DNA from 3 places in the Photobacterium panuliri genome. Region 2 is predicted to be linked to each of the others. Evidence: riboswitches for the same ligand, from Rfam matches in the RefSeq annotation. Region 2 holds a riboswitch; each other region holds the start of a gene.

Region 1 (2,275 bases), on a different replicon from region 2:
GGATACTGGTGCTTGAAATTGGAGAGCTGTGGTCACCGAATACGGCACCGGCCAGTACTGCAGACAGCATAGGTAACAGCATGGTGATGTCGCTGGCTGCTGCAATGTCGCCCGCTAGCGGAAGCATGATGCCGAATGTACCCCAGCTTGTACCGGTAGCGAATGCCATAGCGCAAGACAGAACAAATACCACGGCTGGCAGTAGCTCGATAGGCAGGTTGCCGTTTGACAGCGAAGCCAGGTAAATACCGGTTTGCATGTCACGGACAACGGCACCGATAGTCCATGCGAAGAACAGGATAATGATAGCCGGAAGCATGGCTGATACACCTTGTGGTGCTGCGCTTAGCCATGTTTTGTGGCTTAGCTTCAGGCGAAGGGCCAATGCGATGGAAACAACCAGGCTGCAGATAGCACCGTAAACCAGCGAAGAGCCGACATTGGTGTTTTCGAATGCGCCGATGATGCCGAACGGACGGCCTTCCGCAGCCAAGACTTCTGCACCAGACTGGATCATGAAAAATACCGTTGCGCTGGTCAGGGTCAGGATTGGCAATACCATGTCAATCATGCCGCCTTTGGCGTCTTCTGGAACCTCAACGTCAAGACCTGTTGGCTTGCCTTTTGACTCATCCCATAGCTTGCCTTCCAGTGCCCATGATTCATGCTTGCGCATAGGGCCGATATCCAGCTGGAATGCGATAACACACAGAACCATAAGCAGGGTGAATACGGCATACAGGTTCATTGGCATCATGGTGACAAAGGCACCAATTGGGCTCTGGTCTGTCACGTGATGGGCTGCCATGATCCCGCCAACAAGGGCGATGATGTATGCGCCCCAGGAAGAGATTGGCATCAGTACGCAGACAGGCGCGGCAGTGGAGTCAAGCAGGTAGGCTAGCTTGGCGCGGGAAATATTGAAGCGGTCGGTGACTGGTCGGCAGATGGCGCCCACAGACAGACTGTGGAAGAAGTCGTCGATGAAGAAGATGAATACCATCAGGCCGGTCAGGGATTTGGCGCTGCGGCGGTCCTTACAACGTACCGCTGCCCAATCTGCAAACGCTTGGGTTGCACCGGAAACGCTCATCAGGCTGATTAGTGCCCCTAGCAGCAACATGAAGATGATCATGTTGACGTTATCACTGTTGAGTGCGCCGTCGACCCAAACAATAGCAAGGACTTTATTAACAAGGTATTGCAGTGCAGCCAGTGGGGAGTAGTGGTTTAGCATCAGAGCACCGGCAAAGATACCAGCACCTAACGAGAGGAGGACACGGCGCGTCGTGACGGCCAGAATAACCGCGAGAATCGCGGGCAAGACGGACCAAGCAGAGTCCGCATAATCAACAAGGTTCATGATCTCATCACACCTATAAATTTTAAGGTGGAGATCTACCGAAAGGAAGTGTAACTAAGACGAAACTGGTTATGACTTGTTACCCCCTCAGGTAGCGCTCCATAGGAAAAAACACTATGGCAGTTCTGTACCTATTCGACACAGACCCAGCAGCAGTGTTTGATAACAACTGCCACTTCGGCGCTGACTCCTTTCTCCGGCCTCGTCGGTATCACCCTCCGCTCGGTTACTCTTAGGCAGCGCGCCTCTACTGATTTAGGGTTTTACTATGATATATCGTGCCGATTTAACATAGTAAGAATGACATTATATACGTATGAATAATTATGTCAGCAAATCTTCGCCTTTTTTCAGGCTTTTTATGAGAATTTTTTATTGTTCAATAAAAAATATTTATCGAAGTCATCAATATAGGGCTTGATTTGCCTGAATAAAAAGCAGAGGGACGCAAGGATAGGCGGATTGCCGATTGGGGTATGTTTATCACTCGAACCTTTGGGAACTTGATAGAAAATGACAATGTTCACAGATTTACGGCTAGCCGTTAGACTCAGACCCGCCTTGCTTTAGTGTGTATTGTGGTCGTTAGAGGATAATTGTACATTGTGCATGATAAATATAGCTCAGGGATGAACATGTTAATACAACAAAGGCCATTCTGGCTGGTTGCTGCGGCAATGTTGGCGTTGCCTGCGGGTGTATCTGCTTCTGTCAATATGGCAGACACGCGCAGTGTCGGAATGGGAGGCGTTGGCGCCGCATCGGCCAATTACCTGTCAGCCAGTTTTCATAATCCAGCATTGGCCACGCAAAATAAAACGTACGATCGGTTCGGTTTGGTGCTTCCTGTCGCCGGGGCACGTTTTTTCAGTGATGACGAGCTTTACGATCATATTGATAGTTTCCAGCAGA
Region 2 (2,275 bases):
ACCAGACCAATAAGTCCACCATATACCAATGACATCCCCACATCGGTATTTTCAAATGCTCCCAATAAGGTAAACGGCAAATCATCGGCGGAAAGTGCTTGGCTACCGGTATAAATCATAAAGAAGAAGGTGGCGATAATCAGAGCAATAATTGGCATCACCAAATCGGAAACTTTACCATTAGCGCTTTCGACAATTTCCAACTCTTCATTTAAATCCTTGGCTCGCTTATCCGCATCCCCTTCATCGAAGCCACGGCAATGACTCGCCTCTAGTTCGTGCTTCTTCATTGGGCCAATATCCAATTGAAACCATGCCACCACAAAAACCATTAACAGGGCAAAAACGGCATAGAAGTTCATTGGGGCCAACTGAAGGAACGCACCTAACGGGGTGTACTCTGTCACACCGTGAGACACTAATATTCCACCAATCAAGGTAATAATATAAGCCCCCCAGCTTGAAGCTGGCATCAATACACACATCGGTGCAGCGGTAGAGTCAAGAATATACGCCAATTTTGCGCGGGATACGTAAAAACGGTCAGTAACAGGGCGAGAAATCGACCCCACGGCAAGACTATTGAAATAATCGTCGACAAAAATGAAGACGCCCAAGAATGCTGCGAGTAGCTTTGCCCCCCGTTTTGTTTTTATCTTGGTTTGTGCCCACTCGGCAAAAGCACGGGTACCGCCTGACAGCGTCAACAACGCCGTTGTCATACCCAATAAAATAAGAAAGGCAACAATGCTCATATTCCAGCTATTAATGCTGCCATCATCGATAAACAACCCTTTTACCGTTGTACCTATATACGATGCGGCCTGTAATGGAGCAAAATCGCTTAACAGTAAGGCACCTAACACAATGCCTACCCCAAGAGAAAACAGGACATGGCGAGTTAATATTGCCAACCCCAACGCAACCAGAGGGGGAATAATCGATACTACCGAATGGGAAAAATCTACTATATTCATGATCTCTACTACAACCGTTCCTGGTTGGAGACCTACTGCGAAACACAACGTCATGTCATGCGTAAAGAGTATAAGGAAGGGAGGGCTATACCCTCGTCCGACTCCACAGTAGCGCTCCATAGTTAATGTCATTATATACTATGGCAGTGTTGCCCCTATTCGGCGACAACCCCAGCAAGCTGGCTTGATAACCCAAAACTCACTTCGGCACTGGCTCCTTTCGTTATCCCTCTTTGGTATCACCCTAAGGCTAACTACTATTAGACAATGCTCCTCTACCTATGGTCTAGGTAAAGTCAATAATACGGAATGGAAATCCAATTGCAACAACGAAGCGTGAAAGATTTAACAATATTGGTGAATAGTTTTGCAGTGGCGATTAAAAAAACATCACACCAGTTCAATCACAACCATGCGATAAGCAACATGTAGCACCGCTTCTTTGGGATCTTGATAACAATTAAGTGGGGTTTACAATTAGCAACAGAATATTACTAATGAGAGTTATCCCCTATTAATAATCATTTTTTTAATTGAAGTATTAAATTTCTATTTGGCTTATCAAGTTCAAAGTATTAATATTGCAATTATAGAATTATTACTGCTATTCTTTTTTTACAGTATTTAGCCAACAGGAAATAACAACATGTCTGATCTAATGAAAGTGCTAACGAATCTTCGTAGTCTTCGCGCACTATCTCGTGAATATACTCTTGAACAACTACAAGAAGCGCTAGAAAAACTAACTACCGTTGTTGAAGAGCGTGCAGAGCAAGAACAAGAAGTTCGCGCTAAAGAAGAAGAGCGCAATGAAAAGTTGGCTCAATATCGTGAAATGCTACTTGCTGACGGTATTGACCCAGAAGAACTTCTAGCAACACTATCTAAAGCACCAAAAGCAAAACGCGCTCAGCGTCCTGCTAAATACCGCTTTATTGATGAAAACGGTGAAGAGAAAACTTGGACTGGCCAAGGCCGTACACCAAGTGCACTTAAAAAAGCACTTGATGAAGGTAAATCTCTAGAAGAGTTCGAAATCAAATAATCGACTAATTTATTAAAAACCCGACACATGGTCGGGTTTTTTATTTGCACTATTTAAAATCTATTTCTAAACCTTTGAATTAAAAAGCCAATACGTTAAAGGGATAGCGAATAGATATATATAGCAAAAACTTATCCATATTGAGTAAAAAGCCAGACATCAATGCTGGCTTTTTTTGTTTGAGCTCTAACGAATACTATCAGCCAAGTGACTTACCGCTAAAGCAAAATAGTGTGAGCGATTCCAATGGAGC
Region 3 (2,275 bases), 670 kb from region 2:
CGCACCAGTTGATGTCTCGGCATGAACGAACGCGACAATCACCGCATCGGGGTGAGCCTCCAAGGCTTGTTCAACCAGTTCTGGATCAACCGGCTCTCCCCACGCATTATCGACCATGACCGCGATCCCGCCACAACGCTCGACATTTTCCCTCATTCGGTCGCCAAACACCCCGTTACGGCAAACAATCACCTTATCGCCGGGCTCGACCAAATTGACGAAACACGCCTCCATACCCGCACTGCCGGGGGCTGATACCGCGATAGTAAATGGGTTCTGGGTTTGGAAGGCATACTGTAGCAACTGCTTTAGCTCATCCATCATCCCGATGAACAACGGATCGAGATGGCCGATTGTCGGCCGGCTCAATGCCTGCAGCACCTGCGGGGAAATATCTGACGGGCCAGGTCCCATCAATGTCCGTTGCGGGGGGTAGAAACTGGTTTTAGTCATGCTTGGTCCTCCCTGACGTTCTTCGGTCAGCCTTGGTTATAGGGTTCAATATGACTATATCAGCTCCCCCGCCAATATGCGTATATCTATGCATCCGTCTTGCTGTTGAATACCCGCGCCAATACTTTCGTCAATACATGCCGGCTCGCCAGTTCCCCTCGAAGATAAGTGTATTTATGAACAGAATATTGATAGCAGCCAAACCCAGACACTTTTTTGCATTTTTTTTGCTTATTCTTCCCTGCAACCAATTGACAAAGGGCTAGAAAATCAGCTTCAATACAGATCGTTTTTTGTTCATCCCGAAATCGTGATTTTTCGGGGGCAGACAGAAGAGGAGCGTTACCCAGGTATCGATGATTGCGGGGCCCCACCCCAAAGCAATCTTGAGAGGGGGAGTAACGCCGAGATATGGCATGACAGGGGGCATGGCATATCGGCTTTGGAGGTTGAATCCTTCTGGCTGTCACCTTCCAACCTATGGTACAGGAAGGTGAGGAGCTTCTGGTTGTTGTACCGTTCGACGTCTACATCCTACCTAATTGCTCCGACTGTATGTCGGGATCTGATCCCGAGTCCCCCCTGGTAATTGATTGTTCTATTTCATACTGGGAGACTCATTGTGAGCTTTGTAGAAAATAACTTTACTGTTCCTCCACCGATTACCGTAGCGAAATTTGGCGGCACCAGCGTAGCCGATCATGCCGCCATGAGCCGAAGTGCCACTATCATCAAGGATAATCCTGCCGCTAAGGTAGTGTTGATTAGTGCATGTTCTGGCGTAACCAACCTGCTGGTTGAACTTGCAAACGGACTTGCCGATAACGAGCAGCGCTCCAAACGGCTACAACAACTACGAACGATCCACCAAGACATCATCGACCAATTGGCCCATCCTGAAACGGTCACAACCCAGGTCGAACAACTTATTAGCCATATTGCTAAATTAGCAGAGCAAGCCGCACAAAAGCCGTCAGTACAACTGACTGACCAGCTTGTCGCCCATGGTGAATTGCTCTCTACCCACTTGTTTACCCAAATTCTCAACGAAATGGGGGCGAGCGCCCTACGTTTCGATATCCGTGACGTCATGCGGACCGACAGCCAGTACGGCAAAGCCGTACCTGAGGTCGACACCATTCGACAACTTGCCGACCAGCATCTTCAGCCTATTTTGAAGACAGATACGATTATCGTATCACAGGGCTTTATCGGGGCCGACGAATCTGGCGTCACGACGACCTTGGGCCGTGGTGGCAGCGACTACAGCGCAGCGTTGATCGCCGAAGCCATCGGTGCAGAAATCCTAGAGATCTGGACCGATGTCCCGGGGATGTACACCACTGACCCTCGCATTGCAGCCAACGCCAAGCCGATCAAAGAGATCAGCTTCTGCGAAGCCTCCGAAATGGCAAACTTCGGCGCTAAGATCCTTCACCCGTCAACCTTGCTCCCGGCTGTGCGCCAGCAAATCCCTGTATTTGTCGGCTCCTCCAAAGCCCCTGAACAAGGCGGAACATGGATTCGCCAGAGTGTCACCGATGCTCCGAAATTCCGAGCTCTGGCTCTGCGCTGCAACCAGACGATGGTCACCCTGACTAGCCTGAACATGTTCCATGCTTACGGTTTCTTGGCCGAGGTATTCAGAATCCTGGCCGAATACAAAATCTCGGTGGATCTCATCACAACATCTGAAGTCAGCGTTTCCCTAACGTTGGATCAAACAGATACGTGCGGCGGCGCACCTCGCCTGCCAGAAGCCGCAATGGAAGCCCTGAGCAAACTTTGCCGGGTTGAGGTAGAACAAGATCTCTGCCTCGTT

Evidence for each region. A riboswitch is a leader RNA that binds a small molecule or an ion and turns the genes downstream of it on or off. The one in region 2 is predicted to bind lysine.
Region 1: linked by a shared signal. The riboswitch ahead of ACSF8X_RS22245 (Na+/H+ antiporter NhaC family protein) and the one ahead of ACSF8X_RS13250 (Na+/H+ antiporter NhaC family protein) in region 2 are both predicted to bind lysine.
Region 3: linked by a shared signal. The riboswitch ahead of lysC (lysine-sensitive aspartokinase 3) and the one ahead of ACSF8X_RS13250 (Na+/H+ antiporter NhaC family protein) in region 2 are both predicted to bind lysine.

What each region holds. Positions count from the first base shown of each region.
Region 1 covers NZ_CP197193.1:1,340,355-1,342,629, reverse strand. Annotated here, with positions in the region: gene ACSF8X_RS22245 (Na+/H+ antiporter NhaC family protein) at 1-1,363, opposite strand, end outside; lysine riboswitch at 1,448-1,621, opposite strand; gene ACSF8X_RS22240 (conjugal transfer protein TraF) at 1,999-2,275, shown strand, end outside.
Region 2 covers NZ_CP197192.1:2,912,841-2,915,115, forward strand. Annotated here, with positions in the region: gene ACSF8X_RS13250 (Na+/H+ antiporter NhaC family protein) at 1-977, opposite strand, end outside; lysine riboswitch at 1,079-1,263, opposite strand; gene ACSF8X_RS13255 (H-NS family histone-like protein) at 1,624-2,022, shown strand; gene ACSF8X_RS13260 (lytic murein transglycosylase) at 2,209-2,275, opposite strand, start outside.
Region 3 covers NZ_CP197192.1:70,759-73,033, forward strand. Annotated here, with positions in the region: gene ACSF8X_RS00355 (pyridoxal-phosphate-dependent aminotransferase family protein) at 1-453, opposite strand, end outside; lysine riboswitch at 778-965, shown strand; gene lysC (lysine-sensitive aspartokinase 3) at 1,076-2,275, shown strand, end outside.